2 regions of the Exiguobacterium sp. s161 genome follow, and region 2 is predicted to be linked to the other one. Evidence: riboswitches for the same ligand, from Rfam matches in the RefSeq annotation. Region 2 holds a riboswitch; the other holds the start of a gene.
What was found. A riboswitch is a leader RNA that binds a small molecule or an ion and turns the genes downstream of it on or off. The one in region 2 is predicted to bind FMN.
Positions count from the first base shown of each region.

Region 1: it holds a riboswitch for FMN, as region 2 does, so the genes downstream of both, ribD (bifunctional diaminohydroxyphosphoribosylaminopyrimidine deaminase/5-amino-6-(5-phosphoribosylamino)uracil reductase RibD) here and KNQ14_RS02405 (ECF transporter S component) in region 2, are expected to answer to the same signal.

Region 1 covers NZ_JACSNH010000001.1:71,079-74,594, reverse strand. The annotation lists gene KNQ14_RS00435 (bifunctional 3,4-dihydroxy-2-butanone-4-phosphate synthase/GTP cyclohydrolase II) at 1-89, opposite strand, end outside; gene ribE (riboflavin synthase) at 89-715, opposite strand; gene ribD (bifunctional diaminohydroxyphosphoribosylaminopyrimidine deaminase/5-amino-6-(5-phosphoribosylamino)uracil reductase RibD) at 700-1,740, opposite strand; FMN riboswitch at 1,900-2,044, opposite strand; gene KNQ14_RS00420 (M20 family metallopeptidase) at 2,228-3,433, opposite strand; gene KNQ14_RS00415 (MetQ/NlpA family ABC transporter substrate-binding protein) at 3,456-3,516, opposite strand, start outside.
Region 2 covers NZ_JACSNH010000001.1:490,869-512,559, forward strand. The annotation lists gene KNQ14_RS02340 (DUF72 domain-containing protein) at 44-886, shown strand; gene KNQ14_RS02345 (bifunctional metallophosphatase/5'-nucleotidase) at 908-2,209, shown strand; gene lipA (lipoyl synthase) at 2,272-3,171, shown strand; gene KNQ14_RS02355 (YutD family protein) at 3,266-3,643, shown strand; gene KNQ14_RS02360 (general stress protein) at 3,729-4,175, shown strand; gene KNQ14_RS02365 (DUF3055 domain-containing protein) at 4,209-4,484, opposite strand; gene glpX (class II fructose-bisphosphatase) at 4,520-5,500, opposite strand; gene KNQ14_RS02375 (DUF86 domain-containing protein) at 5,652-6,095, shown strand; gene KNQ14_RS02380 (TIGR01457 family HAD-type hydrolase) at 6,102-6,866, shown strand; gene KNQ14_RS02385 (NifU family protein) at 6,909-7,136, opposite strand; gene KNQ14_RS02390 (DUF1462 family protein) at 7,246-7,542, shown strand; gene KNQ14_RS02395 (NAD(P)/FAD-dependent oxidoreductase) at 7,584-8,636, opposite strand; gene KNQ14_RS02400 (YuzB family protein) at 8,729-8,962, shown strand; gene KNQ14_RS02405 (ECF transporter S component) at 9,039-9,605, opposite strand; FMN riboswitch at 9,761-9,902, opposite strand; gene KNQ14_RS02410 (HesB/IscA family protein) at 10,014-10,364, shown strand; gene KNQ14_RS02415 (NAD-dependent epimerase/dehydratase family protein) at 10,482-11,348, shown strand; gene KNQ14_RS02420 (GNAT family N-acetyltransferase) at 11,345-11,848, shown strand; gene KNQ14_RS02425 (GNAT family N-acetyltransferase) at 11,845-12,336, shown strand; gene KNQ14_RS02430 (NAD(P)/FAD-dependent oxidoreductase) at 12,579-13,577, opposite strand; gene KNQ14_RS02435 (NAD(P)/FAD-dependent oxidoreductase) at 13,821-15,032, shown strand; gene KNQ14_RS02440 (YuiB family protein) at 15,114-15,431, shown strand; gene glcT (glucose PTS transporter transcription antiterminator GlcT) at 15,533-16,390, shown strand; gene ptsG (glucose-specific PTS transporter subunit IIBC) at 16,608-18,131, shown strand; gene ptsG (glucose-specific PTS transporter subunit IIBC) at 18,261-20,369, shown strand; gene KNQ14_RS02460 (MDR family MFS transporter) at 20,523-21,691, shown strand, end outside.

The DNA.
Region 1 (3,516 bases), 430 kb from region 2:
TTCTCACGATCCTCGTCATCACAGACGATGATCGGTCGTCCGTTTTTCAAATCTTCTATTGCGTCTTCAATCAAGTCGAATCCGTTCATTACATGTCGCCTCCTAAGAATGCTGCCCAGTCCGTCTGCTTCTCATGCTGCGTGAAATGATAGAGATGTTTCGCCATCATGTCACACTCGATATTGACGACTGCACCGCTTGCCAATCGATCAAACGTCGTCACTTGACGGGAGTGCGGAATCAATGAAATCGAGATCGTTTCCGGTGTGACGCGTTGCAACGTCAGGCTCGTGCCGTTGATTGCGATCGAGCCTTTCGGAATACAATACTTTTGCCACGCTCCGACATCAAACGTATAGACCATCGCTTCTCCATCCGGTCGCCGACTGATCAGTCGGGCTGTTCCGTCGATATGTCCACTAACGAAATGTCCACCGAAGCGACCGTCTGCCGGCATCGCCCGCTCAAGTTGCAAGGGACTTCCGACTCGGTACGTACCGAGTGCTGTTGAACGGATCGTGTCATGGACGGCATCTGCCGTGAAACCGGTTGGACTCATCGACGTGACCGTCAAACAAATCCCGTCGACGGCGATGCTATCACCGATCTTCGTTCCTTCGAGTACCCGGTGCGCCTCAATTTCAAGCGCTAACCCGTTCGGTCGCGGGATCTTTCGTTTTAAGGTTCCGACTTCTTCAATCAATCCGGTGAACATGTCGTCTCCTCCTTTCGGATGTACGTCAGATGGAGATCCGGTCCGACCGTCTCAACCTGGTCGATTTGAAAACGATCTTCGATATCGTGTTGACCATTCCACGCATCGCCTTCAAAAATCGATGGGGCTTGGTAGACTTCGATTCGGTCAACGAGATCTGCCTCAAGGAAAGCGGCTTGAATCGTTGGTCCGCCTTCAATCAAGACACTACGGATGTCTTGTTCGTATAAGCGTTTCAAAATCGCTTCCGGCGTCTCATATTCACCAACGAGGACCGTCACCTGATCGTGACTAATCCGAGGAACACTCGTCAGCCAGTAGGTTGGATTTTTACCATCGCGGAAGACTTGCGCCGTCTCCGGAATCCGCCCCCGGCGATCAACGATTACTCGAATCGGCTCGATGCCTGACGATGCGCGTAACGTCAGTGCCGGATCATCGACGAGCACCGTCTCACTTCCGACGAGGATGGCATCGTGGCGTCCACGCAGGGCACGACCGTTCGCGCGTGCTTCTTCTGACGTGATCCAGCGCTGTTCACCTGTCGTCGCGATCCCGTTCATCGTCTGAGCGATTTTGACGGTCACGGTCGGACGTTTTCGTTCGATCGTCTTCCAGAATACCGTGTAAAGGGCTTCTGCCTCATGCCGTAACAAGCCGACATCGACTTCGATTCCCGCGTCCTGTAGCCGTTTGATTCCGGAACCAGCGACAATCGCATGTTTGTCTTCCGTTGCAACGAAGACTCGTTTGATTCCTGCTTGTAGAATTGCTTCCGTGCATGGTGGCGTCTTGCCGTGATGGTTGCATGGCTCGAGCGTCACGTAGAGATCGGCACCACGGGCGGCTTCTCCTGCCATCCGTAAGGCTTCGACTTCTGCGTGCGGCCCACCGGCAAACCGGTGTGCACCGAAGCCGATGATGCGTCCTTGTTTGACGATGACACAGCCGACACTTGGATTCGGACTTGTTTGTCCGTGTAACATTTGTGCTAATTGCATGGCATAACTCATCATCTGTGACATCGCGTTCACTCCTTTCAAATGAAAAAAGACGCCCCTTGAAAAAGGGGCGTCTGTATAGAAGGGTTCACGAAATACACGGTTCGCTTCCTGCATTTTTTCATGCAGAAAGAGACCGTCTCCTGAAAACATTTTTTCAGAAAACAGCTTGAATCGCGTCGTTTCGTTCTTCTCCCATCCGGACTTTACCGTCGGCCCTGGAATCTCACCAAGTCAGCCATGATGCGTACATCATGGGTCGCGGGCTCGTCGATCGATTGATCGCATCACCGCCGGTTGGGATTTTCACCCTACCCCGAAGAACTGGATTATTGAGTTATACAACTTTAGCCTAGCATATCTTTTTCAAGAAAACAAAGCGCAAATGCTTCTGTCTTGTCTCTTTTTTGATTTCGTTCCACTTCTGTCACCCGTCCCCAATTCGTAATCGACTGCATCTCAAAAACGACCGGAGCACTTGATAGCAGTGCGTCCAGTCGTTATTTTCCACTTACAAATAACCATTCTTCCGGTCATGGAATTCTTGCGCAATCGCCCCGCGCGTCCGTTCATCAGCGAGGACGCGAAGCGCTGTCCGGGCGAGGATTTTTGCTCCTGTGATCAATGCTTCATCTCCAGCTTCTGAACGGGCCGCTTCTTTGAATGCTTCCGTATGGGCGACGAGATCATCTGGTCCAATCTTGATATACGGATGGATCGTCGGGATGACTTGACTGATGTTACCGGCGTCCGTTGAACCAAGACCCGGTCGTTCGTCCAAGTGAACGATTTCGCCGAGCGCCTCTGCTTCTTCTTGGAACAGACGGTCGAACGTCCGGTTGAAGACGAGGTTATCGACTTCATTTTGGAAGGCGATGACATCGAGCGTCGCCCCAGTCGCGAGTGCCGCGCCTTGGGCGACGGCTTTGACTTTTTCCGTGACGGCATTCAATCGTTCCCGTGTCGTTGCCCGGATGAAGAAACGTGCTTTTGCGTATTCCGGGATGATGTTCGGCGCATCGCCTCCATGCGTGATGATCCCGTGGATCCGGACATCGTCTGGTAACTGCTGACGTAAGGCATTGATTCCATTGAAGAGTTGAATGACAGCGTCGAGGGCGTTGATGCCTTCTTCCGGTGACGCCGCTGCGTGCGCCGGACGACCCGTAAAGGCAAAGTCGAGTGGATCGACCGCAAGGGAAGAACCCGTGATCCGTGTTTGTCCCGACGGATGGACCATCAAGGCTGCATCGATTCCTTCCAGTAACTGATGTTTGACGAAACTGCCTTTCGCACTGCCGTTCGGTCCACCTTCCTCGGCTGGTGTTCCAAGGACAACGACACTCCCGCCGACTTCATCGAGCACTTTACTGAGCGCGATCGCCGCTGCGACGCTCGTCGTGCCGATGATATTATGACCGCACGCGTGACCAATACTCGGCAACGCATCGTATTCAGCAAGAAAGGCAATCGTTGCGCCTGGTCGGTCGCTCGATTTCTTCGCGAAGAACGCGGTATCATGCCCCGCGACGCCGAGTTCTACTGTAAAACCTTCCGCCGTTAGACGCTCCGCATGGAGCCGCGAAGCAAAGAATTCCTCGTTCCCGATTTCCGGCGTTGCATGAATCCGGTGACTTGTCTCAAGATACGATTCCCGTTTTTGTTCGATATCCTGTTCAATCGTCTCTACCCATGTCGTGCGTACTGGTGTCGTCATACTGTCCACTCTCCTTTTGAAATTATTCGCCGATGTCGCTCAGTGGAACGAACGTCGGGATCGTACTGCCTTTGTATTCTTTT
Region 2 (21,691 bases):
TATGATGAATAGGTAGAATAGAACACACAAGGGGGAAGAGAGCATGATATATATCGGTGTCACGGGCTGGGGAGATCATGATAGTCTCTACTTGACCCCGCAAGATCGTAAAGAGAAACTGGCTGCTTATGCCGGTCATTTTCCAGCGGTCGAAGTCGACTCGACATTCTATGCGATTCAACCGGAACGAAACTATGAGAAATGGGTATCCGAGACGCCGGACGGGTTTCGCTTCATCGTCAAGGTCCACCGGGCGATGAGTGGGCACGACCGGGACAACAAAGATCCGCTCGGACCGATTTTTGAACAATATATCGCGTCGATCGAACCGATGCGAAAGAGTGGAAAGATTGCGGCAATCCTCGTGCAGTTGCCGCCCTGGTTCGATGTCAGCAAAATGCACTTGGAATATTTGCAAACGATCCGAAAATCACTTGCTGGACTGCCGGTCGCGATCGAGTTCCGGAATCCATCGTGGTATTCAGATGTTTATCGTGAGCGGACGCTCCGTTTTTTGAAGGAACATCAGTTCATTCATACGATTTGTGACGAACCGCAGACGGAAGATGGTTCCGTACCATTCGTACCGGTCGTGACGCAGGAGACGGCATTCATCCGCCTCCATGGACGAAATAAAGCGGGTTGGTTAAAGAAACCGGGTCAAAGCAGCGACGATTGGCGAAAAGTCCGCTGTCTCTATCGTTACTCAGAAGACGAGTTACAGGAACTCGCAAACCACGTCCGAAACGTGGCAGCGGAAGCAAAGGATGTCTATGTCTTCTTCAATAACAACTCAGCAGGAGATGCTGCCCCGAATGCGAAACGATTAATCGAGATTCTCGATCTCGACTATGAACTCGCGCCGCGACAAATCTCATTGTTTTAAATCATCAAGGGGGGCTTCTGCATGAAGTTACACATCATTCACTATAATGATCTGCATTCACACTTCGACATGTGGCCTCGCTACATGTCCTTCGTCAAGGAACACCGGACGTATGATTCGCTCGTTTTTGATCTCGGCGATCATGCTGACCGTGTCGATCCAGCGACGGAAGCAACAAAAGGAAAAATCAATACGCATCTACTGAATGCGTTGATGCCGACTGCCGTGACGATCGGGAACAATGAAGGCATCACGTTTCCGCACGACTGGTTAGCGAACCTCTACACGGAAGCGGACTTTCCGGTCCTCGTCTCGAATTTAGAAGCACCGTTTGCCAAGCAAGGAGTCATTCACGAATTACCGACCGGAAAAGTCGGCGTCTTTGGTCTGACGGCACCGTATATTGAACTATACGGTTTACTTGGTTGGACGATCGAAGAACCGTTTGAAGTCGCGGCGCGTGAAATCGAGCGTTTGCGCCAGGAAGTCGACGTCTTGATTTGCTTAAGTCACCTCGGTTTCTATCAAGACGAAGAACTCGCGATGCGTTTTCCGGAGCTCGATTTGATCATCGGTGCGCATACGCATCATGTCCTTGATGACGGTGTCGTTAAGAACGGTGTCTTGATCACACAAGCGGGAAAACATGGGCAATATGCAGGTGAGATCTACATGAATACGGATACTGGCGAGAAGGAAGCGGTCCTTCACTCCTTGCATGATTACGCCGAGGATGAAGCGACGGCAAAATTACTTGACCGGGAGCAGTATCTGGCGGAACAACAGATGAAGGAGCCGATTGGCGAGACATCGGGTCTAGCCAATGACTGGTTCAGTGAGTCGCCGTTTTCGCAGTTACTCGTCGAGACGATGCGTGATTGGTGTGATGCGGATATCGCTTGTGTCCCAGCAGGCATTCTGCTTGGGTCACTTCCACCAGGTTCTGTTTCTGCCTTTGATTTACATCGACTCTGCCCGCACCCGATCAATCCTTGTAAAGTGACGATGACCGGAGGGGAATTACAAACTTTCCTCGACGAAGTCAAAACAGATCAGTTCGAACAATTAAAGGTTCGTGGTCTCGGTTTCCGTGGTAAGTTGATGGGGCGGATGCATTATGCTGGTTTGGCGGCACATCAACCGCTTGAGCCAACGCAAAACTATACGGTCGTCTTGCCGGATATGTTCACGTTCGGTCCACTCTTTCCAGCGATCAAAGAAATGCCAAAAGAATACTTCATGCCGGAATTGTTACGGGATTTGTTGTTCAAACGCTTATCGGAGAAGTCGGAATATAATGAATTGCATGTTCGCAAACCCTGATTGTTTGTTATACTAAAGCAGACATGAATTGACTTTTTGGGGATGAAGGGGGAAGCGAAACCATGGGACGCGGAGAAATCCAACGTAAACCGGAATGGTTGAAAATCAAGCTGAATACGAATGAAACCTACACAGAATTAAAAAGTATGATGCGCGAGAAAAAGCTACATACTGTCTGTGAGGAAGCAAAGTGTCCGAATATCCACGAGTGTTGGGCGGTTCGCCGGACGGCGACGTTCATGATTCTCGGAAGTATCTGCACACGTGCGTGCCGTTTTTGCGCCGTGACGACAGGACGTCCGAACGAACTCGATCTCGAAGAACCAAAACGTGTCGCGGAATCCGTTCGATTGATGAACCTGAAGCACGCGGTCATCACGGCGGTCGCACGCGACGATCTGAATGATTTCGGAGCAGGCGTTTACGCTGAAACGGTTCGTGAAGTCCGTCGGATGAATCCAGAGACGTCAATCGAAGTCTTGCCTTCAGATATGGGTGGGAACTTTGAGGCATTGAAAACGCTGATCGATGCACAACCAGACATCATGAACCACAACATCGAGACGGTCCGCCGTCTGACGCCGACCGTTCGTGCGAAAGCAACTTACGACCGGACGCTTGAATTCCTTCGTCGTTCGAAGGAACTCGCACCTGAAATTCCAACGAAGTCGAGCTTGATGCTTGGTCTTGGTGAGACATGGGAAGAGATTCTTGAAACGATGGATGATCTTCGCGCAAATAACGTCGACATCATGACAATCGGTCAGTATCTCCAACCGACGAAAAAACACCTCGACGTCATCAAATACTATACACCACAAGAGTTCGCTGAACTGAAGCAGATCGCGCTCAGCAAAGGATTCTCGCACTGTGAGGCAGGTCCACTCGTTCGTTCGTCGTATCACGCGGATGAGCAAGTCAACGCAGCGAAAAAGAATAAAACAGCACTTCCGATCGACTAACGATCAAAAACCGTTCGAGCAGTTGCTCGGACGGTTTTTCGTCTGCCAGGCGAAATGGAATATGCTATGATAAGAACAGCAGGAGGTGGGAATAATGATACAAGTCAATCGGGAACGTTATGAGGTCGTCGAAGAGAAGCGGGAAGGTTTTAATGAGGAAGCCTTCATCGGTCGTTTTAGCGATGTCCTAGAGAAATATGATTATATCGTGGGGGACTGGGGGCACGGTCAATTACGGCTACGTGGCTTCTATGAGGATCAACACGAGAAAGCGACATTCGATACGAAAATTTCGCATGTGGCGGATTATCTCTACGAATACTGTAACTTCGGATGTGCCTACTTCATCGTCAAGAAGATCGGATTGGTAGAAGGAGAAGAAGCACCACCTCGCTTCGACGGTTCTTCATCCAATACGTTGAAGTTGAAACGGAAGTTCGCACCTGCACCAGAGAAGACGGAAAGCGAGTAATCAAACTGTCATACAGAAAAACGTTTCTAGTGGACGGAATTCGGCTATTACTATAAGTATCATGTACCTATAGGGGGAACCATCCATGCGAATCGTTGGAATTTACTCATCCGTACCAGAAGTTGTTAGTGCCGTGCACGATCTCCGTGTTGCCGGTGTCGTCTCGACTGATTTAAAAGTCTTAGCACACGACAAATACGATCTCGAACAAATCGAGGAACTAGCGGATTTGAACAACCAACAGACATCTACGCGTCTGTCACAGGAAGATCATCGTAATCTCTGGCAGGAAATCAAGAGCATCTTCAAAAAAGATGACACAGCTTCTCATGGCGACGCCATCCACGGAAGTGGCTTGACGAAGGAAGACGTCGATCGTGCGAATCATGCGGTCGAAAGTGGTCAATTCGTATTACTCGTCGGTGATGAAGCGGATCAGCATTCAGAACGCCGTGCCCATGACGAGTCAGACAATACGAACGTCTTCAGCGGACCGAACACACTAAATGAACGAAACGATCGTCTCTTATAAGAAAAAGCCTTCGTCCGCGGACGAAGGCTTTTTTCATAGACCGATATAAGCGCGCAGATACATCTCGAGTTCCGTTGCCGCATCGTCTTCGACGTCAAACGCCGTCGCGATGTAGCCCGGTTCATCAAAATCGTCCGCACCGATGATCGCAAAGCGATTCGATAAGAGATTCAAGACGAGAATCTTACCGTAAAAATGCTCCGAGTGGGTGATGGCGAGATCAAACCGACTGGCTTCTCCAATCCAACTGACGAAGCGTGTCTTCGTTTGTTCGACATCATCATATAAAAAATCACGTTCTTCCATCATTCAGCTTCCCTCATTTCCCTAACATCTGTTTCAGATTAAAGGGTTTGGGGGACTTTTTGCAAGTATGGTTTACGCGATAAGCTATGCTCGGCGATGACTTTTCGAATCGTCCGTGTCTTTGAACGCATGACAAGGGATGTCGTCTCAACGATATCATCCGTCAAGAACTTAACGCCATCGAGCATTTCACCCGTCGTGACGCCGGTCGCAGCAAAGATACAGTCGTCGCTTTTGATGAGGTCATCAAGCGTTAAAAGTTGAAGCGGATCTTCAAGCCCCATCCGGATGACACGAGCAGTTTCTTCTTCGTTCATCGGGTGTAAGCGTGCTTGCATGTCGCCGCCCATCGCTTTAACGGCAGCAGCCGTGATGACACCTTCAGGAGCACCGCCTGTACCGATGAAGATATCGATTCCTGTCGCAGGAGAGAGTGGTGCGATTCCAGCTGAGACATCGCCGTCTTCGAACAGACGAACCCGTGCGCCCATTCGCATCGCGGCTTCGCGGAAGTGATCGTGACGCGGGCGGTCCTGCATGATGACCGTGACGTCCTCAATCCGTTTATTGTTGTATTGAGCTGCTTTTTCAATGATGACTTCAAGTGGATCGTCGAGCGAGACGTGCCCCTTCAAGTTCGGTCCAACTGTTAATTTATCCATATACATATCCGGTGCGTGGAGCAGGGCACCTTGATCGGCGACAGCGATGACGACCATCGCATTACCGAGACCTTTGGCGACGATATTCGTACCTTCGAGCGGGTCGACGGCGATGTCAACGATTGGACCGTTTGCTGTTCCAACACGTTCGCCGATGAAGAGCATCGGTGCTTCGTCGAGTTCGCCTTCACCGATGACGACCGTTCCGTTCATGTTGACCGTGTTCAAGACTTCGCGCATCGCAGTCGTTGCTGCATCATCCGCTTCATTTTTCTTACCGCGACCAATCCATTGAGCAGAAGCTAGTGCTGCTGCTTCCGTGGCGCGTACGATTTCCAGTGCGAGTTCCCGTTCCATGTATATAACCTCCACGTCACCAATGTGACATACTATTTTCAGCAAAAATCTAAATTGAGGATAACACATTGGGGAATGTGATGCAAATGACCTTTCTGCTTTTCAGGATTGCCGGATAACGATAAAATGGAGGATGTGAGGGGGAATGAAGATGTATTTCGTCAATCGTCAAAAAATCGAAGAGACGGTCGTTTGTTATGAGACGGCACTTCGACAAAGTAAGGAAGTTACGGGGGATCCGGTGACGACGGCACTGGCTATGGAACGGATCGGTTTTTTAGTCATCGAAAGTGTCATCGACATCGGAAACAGTATGATTGATGGATTCATCATGCGGGATCCGGGAAGTTATGAAGATATCATCCTCATTTTAGAAGATGAGAAGGTCATCGATGGACCGCTCGCGACGAGTCTGAAGAAGCTCGTTGCGTTACGTACGTTGATCGTCCGGTCATTCACACAGTCGAGTATGGCGGAGATTCGGGCGGTACTTGAGACAGAGGAAGCAGAGCTACGTCGTTTCCCGGAAGCGATTCGCCGGTATATCGAGACAGAACTCGGACCGGTGTCTGCATTTTTACCAAACGAGGAGTGAGTCAGGATGAAGGCAAAAGGCTATTTATTTGATTTAGATGGAACGATGTATAACGGAACGGAACCGGTAAAAGAAGCGGTCGATTTCGTCAATCGTCTGCAAGCAGAAGGGATTCCGTATTTGTTCGTGACGAATAATGCGTCGATGACGGCAGAAGCCGTGGCGGAGAAATTACGCGGGATGGGTGTTCATTCCGATGCGAAACACGTCTTGACGAGTGCGATGGCGACCGGTCGTTATATCGCTGATCTATCACCGAAAGCGCGCGTCTATGCGATCGGTGAGACAGGACTGATTGATGCGCTTGAACGGGAAGGGTTAGACGTCGTCGCAACCGAAGCGGCAGATTACGTCGTCATCGGTCTCGACCGTCAGATCACGTATGAAAAACTCGCTGTCGGTGCCCTCGCGATTCGTGCTGGTGCTCGCTTCATCTCGACGAACGGAGACATTGCCATTCCGACAGAACGTGGATTCTTACCAGGAAACGGTGCCTTGACGTCCGTCCTGCGCGTGACGACGGAGAAGGAACCGTTCTTCATCGGTAAACCGGAACCGGTCATGGTCGATATCGCAACGGAGATGATTGGTCTGTCAAAAGAAGACGTCATCATGGTCGGGGATAACTACCATACGGATATTCTATTCGGAATCAATGGAGGCATCCGGACGATGCACGTCAATTCTGGCGTCCATACACCCGTCTTCATTCAAGGTCAGGATCGTCAACCGACATACATGGTCGATACGTTAGCAGAATGGATTCTATGAATCAAAAAATCCCGAACGAGAATTCGTTCGGGATTTCATGTATTAGAAGACTTGTTCGACTTCAACGACGCCAGCGACTTCTTCAAGAAGGGCACGTTCGATACCGGCCTTCAATGTGATCGTTGAACTTGGGCAGCTACCACAAGCTCCCATCAAACGGAGTTTTACGATTCCGTCTTCTACATCTACGAGTTCAACGTCTCCTCCATCACGAAGAAGGAACGGACGCAATTTTTCAAGAACTTCATTCACTTGATCAAACATTTCCATGCGTAAACACATCCTTTCGTATAGTTTCATTGTAACAGGGTTGAAAAATGTTCTCAATCTGGAAAACTTGTATACTAAAGAGGAGAGCATTGAAAAGGGGGACTTCAAGATGGAAATCACGGTTTATGGAACAGCGGTCACTTGTCCGAGTTGTGTCGGGGCACCTAGCTCGGAAGAGACGTTCAGTTGGCTACAAGCCGTCCTCGGACGGAAATATGAGCAAGCGATGACGCTTCGCTATGTCGATTTCGAGACAGCAACATCGGATCAATGGACGGAAGCCTTAAAAGAGGATGTCTATTTTTATCCATTGATCGTGCTCGATGATGAGATGATTGACGAGGGGTACGTCAAACTGAAGACGATTACGGCAGCGATTGATGCGAAGTTAAGTCAGACGGGGTGAACGACAAAGAGGTATCCCAAAGATCGGGACACCTCTTTTGCTCATTTAATCTTTTTGTGTTTCCATAAGACACCGGACTTCAAGAGACGTGGGACTTTCCCCGTCAGCGCTTGCTTGCCCATGACGATCCCGAAACCATCTGATTTCCCGAGCGATCCGAGCATTCCGCGCAGTTTGATTTCTGGCAGTTTCGGCAATTTTTTCCCTTGCCACTTCGCTTGCAAGACGTCGACGACTTGTTCTGCCTGATGTTCTGCGAGTTGACCGCTTGGCGCATACGGCAAGCTGGCACAATCGCCGATGACGAAGACGTTATCGTATTCCGGTACGTGATGATGTGCCGTCAATTTGATCCGACCACCGCTATCTGCAGCAAAGCCGAGATCACGAACGACCTTGACCGGCTGCGTACCTGCCGTCCAAATCGTCAAGTCCGACGGGTACGTATCGTCGCCGTTTCGGACGTCGTCCGCCGTGACGAGCGTGACGTTCGAATTGTTGATGACTTCCACGTCATGCTCCTCGAACCATTCCTGGACGTAAGATGAGACTTTGTCGGATAAGAATGACAAGACGGATGGACCGCGGTCGAACAGACGAATCGTTAAATCCTTTCGGCTCTCATGCAGTTCACTAGCGAGTTCGACACCGGATAGTCCAGCACCGACGATCGAGACGACGGACCCCGGTGACAGACCACAGATCGCTTGCTGTGTCTTGCGCGATTCTTCAAGTGTCTGGATGCTGTATGTAAACTCTTGAGCACCCGGAATGTTGTGGTATTTATCCTCGCAACCGAGGGCGATGATCAAGTCATCATAGAATAATTCTGATCCGTCTTGCAGGTGGACCGTATTCGTCTCTGGTGAGATTTTAATGACATGTCCATATTTATAAGTAAGATGTTTCCCCTCCGGAAATTCAATCCGGACATCCCGATCTGATAATGTACCTGCTGCGAGTGCGTAATATTCCGTTTTGAGTGCGTGGTACGGTAGACGGTCGACGAGCGTGACGGCAACTTCCTCGTCCTTGAATCGCTCACAAATCCGCATTCCACCATATCCTCCGCCGAGTACGACCAATTGCTTCATAACGTAAAATCCCCCTTAGTTCCCCTAAATCAGTCTGACCTTGTATAATACGACATGAGGCAGGTCGTTTCCTGCTTGAAGGAGGAAAAAAAGTGAATCCGATTATTGAATTTTGTATCAGTAACTTAGCGGCTGGTACACAGGTCGTCATGGAGCAACTCGAACGTGATCCGAACGTCGACGTCGTCGAATACGGTTGCCTCGGCTATTGCGGTATTTGTTCGCTTGATCATTTTTGTCTCGTTGATGGTGAGACGGTCGTAGGCGAGACGCCGGAAGAGTTGCTTGAAAAAATTTACCTAAAAATCGAAGAGAATGAGCTGTGAGCACGGACAGCCAAAAAATCCCCTCGTTCGTCTGAACGAGGGGATTCGTGTCCGTCAGCGGGCGCAGCTTTTCGGATCAGGCAGATTGTTGACGGCGCATCATCCATGGTCGTAGTTTCAAGAACAACGGAATGAAGAGTGCCGAGATGAACAACGCCTTGATGACGTTAAACGGTAAGATACCGGCTGTGATCGCTGTCCATTTGACAGCTGGATCCGCCATGTAGTCCATACCGAGGAACCATGCATACGCTGGAAGGATCAAGATATAGTTGAGAATCGCAAGACCGAGTGCCATCGTGATCGTACCAGCGACGAGACCAGTTGCGAGACCTTGTGTTGATTTCTTTTTGTGATAGAACCAGCTGACAGGAAGCACGAATGCGACACCAGCAGCGAAGTTTGCGAATTCTCCGACTGGAACACCACTTCCGCGGAAAATGTAATATAACACGTTCTTCAATGCTTCGACGATGACACCTGCGACCGGTGAGAACATGATCGCTGCGACGAGAGCAGGAACATCACTGAAGTCGATTTTCAGATAGTTCGGTAAGAACGGTAGTGGGAAATTGATAAGCATAAGAACAAACGAGATTGAACCTAACATTGACAGAGTGACCATTTTTTGTGTGCGTTTCATACGAGTATTGTCTCCTTTTGCTCGTTCCTCTCGATGAAGTATTGGCATGACTGCGTCCATAAAGAAACCCCTATTGATGAAATCAACAGGGGAGAAGTCCGCATTAAATAAACCTAATCGATTGTTGCAAAAATCGATCAAATTCAAACTCATGCCGCCATCTTCTCCCATCCAGACTATACTGTCGGCTCCTGAATTACACAGAATCAGCAAATAGCGCCCTATTCGCTCGCGGGCTTCAACTCATAATAGTTGTTTACCGCCGGTCGGGAATTTCACCCTGCCCTGAAGATGGAACGATTATTTTGTTGTACATACCATTTATACAACGAATTCAAGATAGTTTCAAGCAACTAGGTTTCGATTCGCTCAGAAGTTGCGTATACTAAAGAAAAGGAAGGTGATGACATGATCCATTTAACGGAGGCAGCAGCGCTACAAGTCCAAGACATGATGGCGCAGGCACCAGCAGATGAACGGAATCTTCGGATGCTCGTCCAAGGTGGTGGATGTAGTGGTCTGTCGTACGGAATGGGATTCGACCAACAGAAAGAAACGGATCTCGTTTTCGAACAGCACGGCGTGACCGTCATCGTGGACGAAAAAGATTACCCGGTCGTCAAAGGACTGGAAATCGATTATAAGCAGTCGATGCTCGGCGGCGGATTCACGATCACGAATCCGAATGCCATCGCAACATGCGGTTGCGGGACATCGTTCCGGACGGCAACGAATGCCGGGACACCGGGTGGCTGTTAATGAATCCAATCGTGGACATCGTCCACGATTTTTTTATTGTCCGCATACAGGAGACCTGTTCCGTTGACTCGAAATATTAAGAGAGTGAATGCTACTACGAACAGGGAGGGCTTCAGGATGAGAAAAGTATTGATCTTCGGGGGAACACGCTACTTCGGACGCCGGCTTGCGATTCGGTTAGCCGATTCGGGGGATGACGTGACAATCGTCACACGCGGCGAGCATACGCCACCGGTTGCGAAGGGCTTGACATTTTTCAAAGGGGACCGGACGTCAAGTAGTACGATGAAGGACTTAAGCCAACAGCACTGGGATGTTATCTATGACAATATCTGTTTCACACCGTATCAAGCAAAGCTCGCGATCGACGCGTTTGAAGGAAAAGTCGGGCGTTACGTGTTGACGTCGACGATGTCTGTCTATGAAGGCGGTGGTGCGAATATCACCGAGCGTGCCTATAACCCGTTTCCCGGGAAATATGATCTCGAGAAGGAACATGGATATGGTGAAGGGAAACGCCAAGCGGAGAGTTATTTCTTCCAACGGGCGACGTTCCCAGTCGTTGCGGTCCGTTTCCCGGTCGTTCTCGGACCAGATGACTACACGGAGCGACTCGTCTTTCATATCAAGCGGGCGCTTGACGGGCGTTCGATTGTTGCCGAAAACACATACGCGAAGATGGGGTATATCTCAAGTTACGAAGCCGCTGCCTTTCTGGAGTGGTGTGGTCGCTCCGAACTGACGGGACCGATCAACGCTGCAAGTGACGGTGTCTTATCCATTCAAGACCTAGTGGATAAAATCGACCGCGTTGCGGGGACGACAAGTCAACTCGTCGCAAAAGGAGAGGATGAATCGCCTCTTGCGCCAGAACGCGATTTCTATATGGATACGACAGCTGCCAAACAAGCCGGCTATCTGTTCCAACATGTCGATGACTGGCTCGATCGTTTGATTGAAGAGGAGGTGCGCAATCACCAATGATGCAGTTGATGAAACCAACTCTTGCGTGGGAGACAGAGTATCGCGCCTTTTTAGAAGACTGGCGAGAGTCGGGCGAAACGATCGTGCCGGAAGCAGTCGGAGACACATATGAACCACTGGGCGCTTATTTTGCGGAACTGAAGGAAATGGAGACAACAGTCAGACCGGGTCTTGTCACCCATTCGACGTACTGGATGGTCGACGGGCAACGAATCGTCGGTGCGCTGAACTTCCGGCATGACTTGACGGAGAACTTGAAGTTGTACGGTGGACACATCGGATACGGCATCCGACCATCCGAGCGTCAGAAAGGATATGCGACGACTGGGCTCCGTTTAGCGCTAGAAGAAGCACGGCAACGTGGACTCGATCAAGTGCTGTTGACGTGTGGCGTTGATAATCTAGCATCTCGCCGTGTCATCTTAGCGAACGGCGGACGAGAAATTGAGCCGACTGTTCGTAATGGACGCGAGACACGTCGCTTCATCATCCCGTTATGAGAATCCGTGAAGCACGTCTAGAAGATGCGTCAGCTATCGCCCGCGTTCATATTGATGCCTGGCGCGAGACGTATCAAGGTATCATTCCAGATCTGTATTTAGCACAGTTGTCGCATGTGAAACGGACGCAACAATGGGAACAGACATTAGTCAATCAGCGCGTGTATGTTGCCGTGTCAGGAGAAGAAGTCGTTGGCTTTGCGCAAGGTGGACCCAGTCGAAGTGATACGCGTGAAGGGGAGCTGTATGCGATTTACGTCTTGCAAGCGTTACAAGGACAAGGACTCGGAAAAGCGTTGTTTCAACGCATCGCTGAGGACTTAGCGGAATATGAGACGATGCAGGTTTCTGTCTTGCGAGATAATCCAGCGTGCCAGTTTTACGAGCGATTCGGTGGTCAGGTCTTCGAAGAATCGATGATTGAGCGAGGTGGGGTGGAACTCGTGCAACGGGTTTACCGGATACCTGTTAAAAGATCATCCGTATGAAATCGGACGTTTTCAACATCTTCGCTTTCCTTAGGCGGGATGTAAGCCGCGCCAGTTCCCATTCCATGTGATCTGTCGGGTCTTCCCTATCCCTGACGGAAGCACGCATCGTGCTTCCTTTTCCTGTGGGAGTCGAAGATGTTTGGTCACGTCCTCGATGTGATTCCATGAAAATAAGAGGTCGGACTCCGGTATGTCATCCGGAATTCGACCTCTTATTTGTTTACAGCCATTCAGTTATCTCAAGAATGATTCGTTACTTTTTCGAACAGACTCGTCGAGTGTTGCGGGTGACGAGCAGATGGATCAACGAGAAGTTTCGCTTGGTTAACGGCGATCGGTGCTTCACCGAAGCCCGTTGCGATCAGTTTAACGCGTCCTTCGTAAGTCGCGATATCACCACAAGCGAAGACGCCCGGAATCGCAGTCTCCATCTTCGAATTGACACGAATCGAATTGCGTTCGAATTCGACTTCCCATTCTTTGAGCGGTCCGAGTGACGAGACGAAGCCGAAGTTACAGACGACATCGTCCGCAGCGACGACGACGACTTCACCACTTTCAGCATGTTTGAACGTCAGCGTCTCGATGTGCGTCTCACCTGTGACCGATTCAAGTGTATACGGCGTCATGACGTTGACGGACGAATCGTGTAACAGTTCGACCGAATGTTCATGGGCACGGAACTTGTCACGACGGTGGACGAGCGTGACGGATTTTGCGATCGGCTCAAGCATCAATGACCAGTCAACTGCTGAGTCACCGCCACCCAGTAAGACGACTTGGCGATCCTTGAAACGTTCCATGTCGTTGACGAAATAGTGTAAGTTTGTTTCTTCGAAGCGTTCTGCATCCGCTACTCCGAGTGGACGCGCAGCGAACGAGCCGTTTCCTGCCGTCAAGATGACGGTCTTTGTATAATGCTCGCCTTTATTCGTGACGAGGCGGATGATTCCGTCATCCATCCGTTCGTAAGCGATGACGGTCTCACCGAGCACGTATGTCGGATCGAATTCATTTGCTTGTTCAAGCAACCGATCGACCAGTTCCTGTGCTTTTACTTTCGGAAAACCGGCAATATCGTATATATATTTTTCAGGATAAAGCGTAGCGAGTTGACCACCTAATTGAGGTAGACTCTCGATGACCTTCGTCTTCATCTGGCGCATTCCTGAATAAAACGCGGTGAACAGTCCGACCGGACCGCCGCCGATGATCGTGACATCATATGGTTGGTGCATCTGATTCCCTCCTAGCGTTGGATAGGTCCATTATATAGGAAGTAGGGGGTGAAGGTGCAAGTACGGAACATCTCACATTTTTTTAAGGGAAATTACATTTTTCTTTTGCAATCATTCCTGAAAAGTGTTTCAATAGGCTTATAGACATGTGAACATTATTTGAACAAAATTTTTGAGCATTCGTCTGTAATTGAATGTGAAGAAAATCACAACAAAACTACGATTCGTAAGGAGTATCAGAACATGAACACACCTAACATTGTTATTCTTGGAGCGGGCTACGGTGGATTGATCACAGCAGTCAACCTTCAAAAGAAACTCGGCGTCGATCAAGCGAACATCACGTTGATTAACAAACACGACTATCATTACCAAACAACTTGGTTGCATGAACCAGCTGCAGGTACGATGTCTGCGGAGCAAGCGCGCATCTACATCAATGATGTCATCAACCCGTCACGCGTCAAACTTGTCAAAGGTATCGTTGAGAAAGTCGACACGGCTGCTAAAACGGTTCTCTTACAAGATGGCGGAACAGTTCCTTACGATTACGTCGTCGTTGCTCTCGGTGGCGTTCCTGAAACATTCGGTATCAAAGGATTGAAGGAACACGCGCTGACAATCAGCTCGTTGAACAGCGTCCGTAAAATCAAGGAACATATCGATTACTCATTCGCACAGTACAAAACAACAGGATCACAAGATCGTTCACTCTTGACGATCGTTGTTGGTGGTGCTGGATTCACAGGAATCGAGTTCATGGGTGAGCTCGTCAACCGTATTCCAGAACTGTGCAAACAATATGACATCCCACGCGAACTCGTTCGTGTCGTCAACATCGAGGCAGCGCCAACAGTCCTTCCAGGATTCGATGCTGATCTCGTCAACTACGCACACAAATGGCTTGAGCGCCAAGGCGTCGAGTTCAAACTCGGTAACGGCATCAAGGAATGTGGCCCAGGAAGCGTCACGTTCGGTCCGCTTCAAGGCGATACGACTGAGACGATTGAAGCAAGCACGATCATTTGGACAGGTGGCGTCAGCGGTAACCCTGTCGTTGCAGCATCTGGCTTCGAAGCGATGCGTAACCGTGTCGTCGTCGAAGAAGATCTTCGTGTTCCTGGACACGACAACGTCTTCATGATTGGTGACTGTTCAGCAGTCATGGATCCAAGTTCGAACCGTCCGTACCCACCGACTGCACAAATCGCGACACAACAAGCACACAAAGTCGCTGAGAACATCGCAGCACTCATCGCGGGTCGTCAAACATCGACGTTCACGTACGAGAACAAAGGAACGGTCGCTTCACTTGGTCATAAAGACGGTATCGGCATGGTCTTCGGTAAGAAGATTTACGGTCGTAATGCATCGTTCATGAAAAAAGTCATCGACAACAAACACTTCTTCGAACTGAAAAAACTTGGTCTTGCGATCAAAAAAGGGAAGTTCTAAGTTCACGTTTTAGGCAAATGTACACTCGTGCATTTGCCTTTTTTGTCGGTTATACTAGAAGAGATTCAAAGGGGGAACAGTATGCATATCATTCAAGCCGTGATCGGGAGTGTGCTTTATCTCGTCATGTTCTTTAGTATCGGATTCATCTTAAACATGTTGTTGCGGAGTACATGGGTGATGCTCGTACTCTATCCGGTCATCATCATCATGATGATCGACAACCAATCGACGCTCGAATACTTCACGAATGCTCGTGAAGCAATTCCGAATCTCGGGGACCGGATTGCTGGTCTACAGACAGCGGATATCACGATGTTCGCGGCTGGTCTTGCCGGAATCATCATCGCCGGTCTATCGATTCGCTTCTTGCGTAAGAGCGGTTACCAAATGTTTTAAAGTCTACTTGAGTAAGTAGGCTTTTTTCGTGTCTGAAAAACCGTTATAATGAAAACAATGTCTTTAAATAAATGTGTAAGAGCAGATTGGGTTGAGAGCGAATGGATAAACAAATGTACCACGTTATCAAGGTATTGAATAATAATGTCGTCATTTGTTCGACTGGTGCGAATCAGGAAGTCATTATCCTCGCGAAAGGGATTGGCTTCGGTCGGAAGCCAGGCGATCAACTGACAGATCTCGACAAGTTGGAAAAAGTCTACACGTTGAAGGATAAAGAAGAACAGGATCAATATAAGGCGCTCGTCGGTCATCTCGATGAAAATTTCATCGCGTTGATGAACGAGATCGTCTCGATGATCGAGACACGCTTCGGAAAAAAGGTCGACGAACATATCCATATCGGATTGACGGATCATTTGACGTTTACGTTCAAGCGACTCGAACAAGGAATGGAAGTCACGAATCCGTTTCTTGCTGAAACGGAAGCCTTGTATCCGGAAGAGTACGCCCTTGCAGAAGAAATCGTCGAGTTCATCAGTGCTGAGATGAATTTTTACCTACCTCCAGCGGAGACAGGATTCATCGCACTTCATATTCATTCGGCGACGAACTTCAAAGACGTACTTGAAGTCAACCGCCATCATCAGCTCGTCGGTTTAATTGCTAGTCATATCGAACAGCGACTGGAGATTAAAATCGATCGAAAATCGCTTGATTACAAGCGTCTGATTCGGCATCTTCGTTCAGCGATTGAAAGGGTTTCCAATGGGGAGTATCTAGAGGCTCCAGAAAAAGTAGAAAAGCTATTGCGTGAAGAATATCCGCTATGCTATGATACTGCTTGGGAGCTGATGTCCATCATGGAACGTCAGTTGAAGAAAGCGGTACCGCGCGGTGAGGCGACGTATCTTACGATGCATCTGCAACGCTTAGTGCAGTACAATTCAGGTAAATGACCGCACGGACTACGTGTTACTGATACGATCAGGCATGAGTGGGATGTCGGGCAAGAAGCTTTATTTCCGTTATGCAACGGGATAAGTCTATTGTCTACAATCCGCTCGTGCCTGATTTTTTTCTGTAAAAAAACGGTCAGATGTCTGACTTTTTTCGTCTCAATCATTGGCATTATTCATCATACTTCGCTCTTAACAGGAAAAGGAGGAAACACACATGTTCAAACAGATTTTTGCTGTTCTTCAACGTGTCGGTAAAGCGTTGATGCTTCCTGTAGCGATTTTGCCAGCTGCCGGTATCCTACTCGGATTCGGTAACGCGATGCAAAATCCGAACTTGACGTCAAAACTCGAGTTCTTGAAAAATGATGCAATCATCAAAGTTGCAAAATTGATGGAAGCAGCCGGGGACATCATCTTTGGTAACTTAGCACTCTTATTCGCGGTCGGTGTCGCGATTGGTCTTGCAGGGGACGGCGCAGCCGGACTTGCGGCAATCGTCGGATTCTTGATCATGAACAAAACAATGAGCGTTTGGCTCGGCGTTACACCAGAAATGGTGGCTAACGGTCAAGGATATGCAAACGTACTCGGTATCCCAACACTTCAAACTGGGGTATTCGGTGGTATCATCATCGGTCTGATCGCAGCTTGGGCGTACGGGAAGTACCATAATCTCGAATTGCCACAGTTCCTTGGATTCTTTGCTGGTAAACGTTTCGTTCCAATCGTCACAGCAGTTGTTTCATTGGTTGCAGGTCTTGTTCTCGTATTCGTCTGGCCGTTCGCGCAAGATGGCTTGAACTCGTTCTCGCACTTTATGATGGAGAAAAACCCAACACTCGCAGCATTCGTCTTTGGTCTCATCGAGCGTTCGTTGATTCCATTCGGTCTTCACCATATCTTCTATGCGCCATTCTGGTTCGAATTCGGTTCGTACAAGAATGCAGCAGGAACAGTCGTTCATGGTGACCAAGCGATCTTCTTCGCACAATTGAAAGACAACGCAACATTAACAGCTGGTACGTTCATGACTGGTAAATTCCCGTTCATGATGTTCGGTCTTCCAGCAGCAGCACTCGCAATGTACCACGAAGCTCGCCCTGAGCGTCGTGCAGTCGTTGGTGGTCTTCTTGGATCAGCAGCACTTACAGCATTCTTGACAGGTATCACAGAGCCAATCGAATTCGCATTCTTGTTCGTAGCTCCAATCTTGTTCGCAGTTCACGCTGTCTTCGCAGGTCTCTCGTTCATGACGATGCAATTGTTGAACGTTAAGATCGGTATGACATTCTCTGGTGGTTTGATTGACTTCCTTCTCTTCGGTGTTCTTCCAGGACGCACGCAGTGGTGGCTCGTCATCGTCGTCGGTCTTGCACTTTCTGTCATCTACTACTTCGGATTCCGTTTCGCGATCCGTCAGTTCAACTTGAAAACACCAGGTCGTGAAGATGAAGCGCAAGAAACATCATCTGTTCAAGGTTCTGAACTCGCTGAAGGTATCCTTGACGCACTCGGTTCAGAGTCGAACATCAAACACTTGGATGCATGTATCACACGTCTTCGTGTCGAAGTTCTCGACAAATCGAAAGTCAACAAAGATGAGTTGAAAAAATTAGGTGCTGCTGGTGTCCTTGAAGTTGGTAACAACGTTCAAGCAATCTACGGACCGAAGTCAGACAACATCAAGTCTGAAATCCAAGCCGTCATCGCATCACGTAAACAAGAAAAAACAGTCTAATGTTTAAGAAATGAGTCCTTCTGCGGAAGGGCTCATTTTTTTTGGAAAAATCTTTTAGAATCGTTTTGCGCTAGAATATTTTAGGGTATGAACTAAGTAGTTTGTTTAAAAAAAGGAGGGAATATACGCATGTGGAAAAACGTGTTTGGTGTCTTACAGCGGATCGGTAAGGCCCTGATGTTACCGGTAGCGATTTTGCCGGCAGCGGGGCTATTGCTCGCGTTCGGGACAGCGTTTCAAAACCCGAACTTGACGCAATATTTACCGTTCCTCGAGAACGATTCGCTAGTCGTCATCTGGCGGGTCATGCAAGATGCGGGTGATATCATCTTTGCGAACCTCGGGTTACTGTTTGCCGTCGGGGTCGCGATTGGTCTTGCGAATGGGGAAGGGGTTGCCGGTCTAGCAGCGATCGTCGGTTTCTTGATCATGAACAAGGTCATCAGTTCATTCTTACAGATCACACCAGAAAAAATCACGGAAGCACAGAAAGCGAGTGACTTGTCGTATGCGACGGTCCTCGGGATACCGACCTTGCAAATGGGGGTATTCGGAGGGATCATTGCCGGTTTGATAGCAGCGTACAGTTATAATAAATTCTTTAAAATCAAACTGCCTGATTTCCTCGGATTCTTCGCAGGGAAACGTTTTGTTCCGATTGCAACTGCCTTGTTTAGTCTTGTCGCCGGGTTTGCCTTATCGTACATTTGGCCACCGATTGGAACAGGTATCAATACGTTCTCAAAAACAATCATCGAAGCGAACGAACCGTTGTCTGCGTTCATCTTTGGACTCGTTGAACGTTCATTGATTCCGTTTGGTCTTCACCATATCTGGTACTCAAGTTTCTGGTTCCAGTTCGGGGAATATACGGATAAAGCCGGAACGATCATCAATGGGGATCAGCGGATCTTCTTCGCACAGTTGAAGGACGGTGTACCATTTACGGCAGGGACATATATGACCGGGAAATATCCATTCATGATGTTCGGTCTGCCAGCAGCCTGTCTTGCGATGTACCACACGGTCGCAAAAGATCGTCGTAAAGCCGTCGAAGGTCTTTATTTCTCAGCTGCGTTGACTTCTTTCCTGACTGGTATCACGGAGCCAGTCGAGTTCTCCTTCGTCTTCGTTGCACCACTCTTGTTTGCCGTTCACGCTGTCTTTGCTGGTCTTTCATTCATGATCATGGATTTACTGAACGTCAAGATCGGGATGACGTTCTCCGGTGGATTGATTGACTACACGTTATTCGGGATTCTACCGAACCGAACCTCATGGTGGCTCGTCATTCCAGTCGGTCTTGTCTTCGCCGTCATCTATTACTTCGGATTCCGTTTCGTCATTACGAAGTTTGATCTAAAGATTCCGGGACGCGAAGCGATTAAAGAAGGTGCCGCTACCTCAACGGCACAAGCAGGCGATCTACCGTATGAAATTCTACAAGCATTCGGTGGTCCATCAAACATTAAACATTTAGATGCTTGTATCACACGACTTCGGATTACGGTCAATGATAAATCAGGCGTCAACAAAGAGCGCTTGAAAGAACTAGGTGCTGCTGGTGTTCTTGAAGTCGGAGATAACGTCCAGGCGATCTTTGGACCGAAATCCGACGGGATCAAGACTGAGATGGCAGACATCATGAAAAATCCAAACTATAAACCAAAAGAGACACCAGAAGCAGATCCAATTCCACAAGTTCCAACGGGAGACGAAGCACGGACTTCTGGAACTACAGCAGATACCGGTCCACTCGCTGGGGATCGTGGCGGGGCTTACGTGCCTGAAGATGGATATGTCGCACCACTAAGCGGTATCATTCGTTCTCTCGATGATGTACCGGACCAAGTCTTCTCCGGTCGCATGATGGGTGACGGATATGCAATCGAACCAACGGAAGGATATGTCGTCTCTCCGGTTTCTGGTGAGATCACGACGTTCTTCCCAACGAAACACGCGATTGGTATTCTTGCAGATAATGGAGATGAAATCTTGATTCACATCGGTATTGATACGGTGTCACTCGAAGGAAAAGGGTTCGAGGCGTTGGCGAAAGCCGGCGATCGTGTCGAACCGGGGACGCCACTCCTCAATGTCGATCTTGAACAAGTACGACCACTCGTACCATCATTACTGACACCAATCATCGTCACGAACAGCGGCGATCGAAAAGTCGACGTTGATGTCGGACGGATGGTCGAAGCCGGAGAAGCGATTTCGTATCGTGTAGAGTAAAGAAGAAAAGCGACGGATCGCTCTGAGCGATCCGTCTTTTTTTGTGTGAAACGATCGTAAAGCACATTTGATAATGAGATTTTGCACATATGATGATACAATGAGTTAGCTATTATAAGAGTTAGCTAATTTTTTGAGAAATGAGGTGCGTCGATGTCTTCGACTACAACAAAAACGAATACGACACCTGTCGTCATCGGATTATTGATTGGGATTTTAGTCGCGGCGATGGATAACACGATCGTTGCGACAGCGATGCCGACGATTGTCAGTGAACTGAATGGGTTTGATCAGTATGCATGGGTCACGTCAGCTTACATGATCGCAACCGTTGCTGGGATGCCGATCTTCGGTAAACTGAGTGACATGTATGGAAGAAAACGCTTCTTCCTCTTTGGGATGCTCCTTTTTATGGTGGGGAGTATCTTATGTGGAATGGCAGACTCGATCATTGAATTGTCTACCTATCGTGCCTTGCAAGGGCTCGGTGGTGGGGCGTTGATGCCGATTGCCTTTACAATCATCTTTGATATCTTCCCACCGGAAAAACGAGGGAAAATCAGTGGATTGTTCGGAGCAGTTTTCGGTATCTCGAGTATCTTCGGACCATTGCTTGGGGCGTTATTAACGGATTCCCTCGACTGGCGCTGGGTGTTCTACATTAATATTCCACTTGGTTTGATTGCCCTTGGTCTCGTGACGGTCTTCTATCAGGAATCACCGGTGCACCGGACACAGAAAATCGACTATGTCGGTGCCTTCACCCTTGTCGCCGGATTGGTGTTATTCTTACTCGCACTTGAAATGGGTGGAAAAGAATATGCGTGGTCTTCGCCACAAATTCTTGGTCTGTTCGGAGCAGCACTCGTCGCGTTCGTTGCCTTCGCATTTGCTGAACGACGCGCAGCGGACCCTGTCATTACGTTCAGCCTGTTCCGCCGTCGCTTATTTGCGGCAACACAAGGCGTTGCGTTCTTTTATGGATTCGTCTTCATTTCGGCGAGTGTGTTTATTCCAATTTTCGTGCAAGGTGTCTTTGGTGGCAGTGCGACGAACTCCGGTCTGATCCTGATGCCGATGTTGATCGCTTCAGTCATCTCGGCGCAACTTGGTGGACAGTTGCCGAACAAGTTTGGATTCCGGAACGTCATGATCGTCTCAGCGGTCTTCTTCCTACTCGGTGTCTATCTCCTTAGTACGATGACGCTTGAGACATCGCGGACAGCGGTAACGATTTATATGATCATTCTTGGCTTCGGTGTTGGCTTTAGTTTCTCTCTATTGAATCTAGCAAGTATCAATGGGATCGAGATGCAACGTCG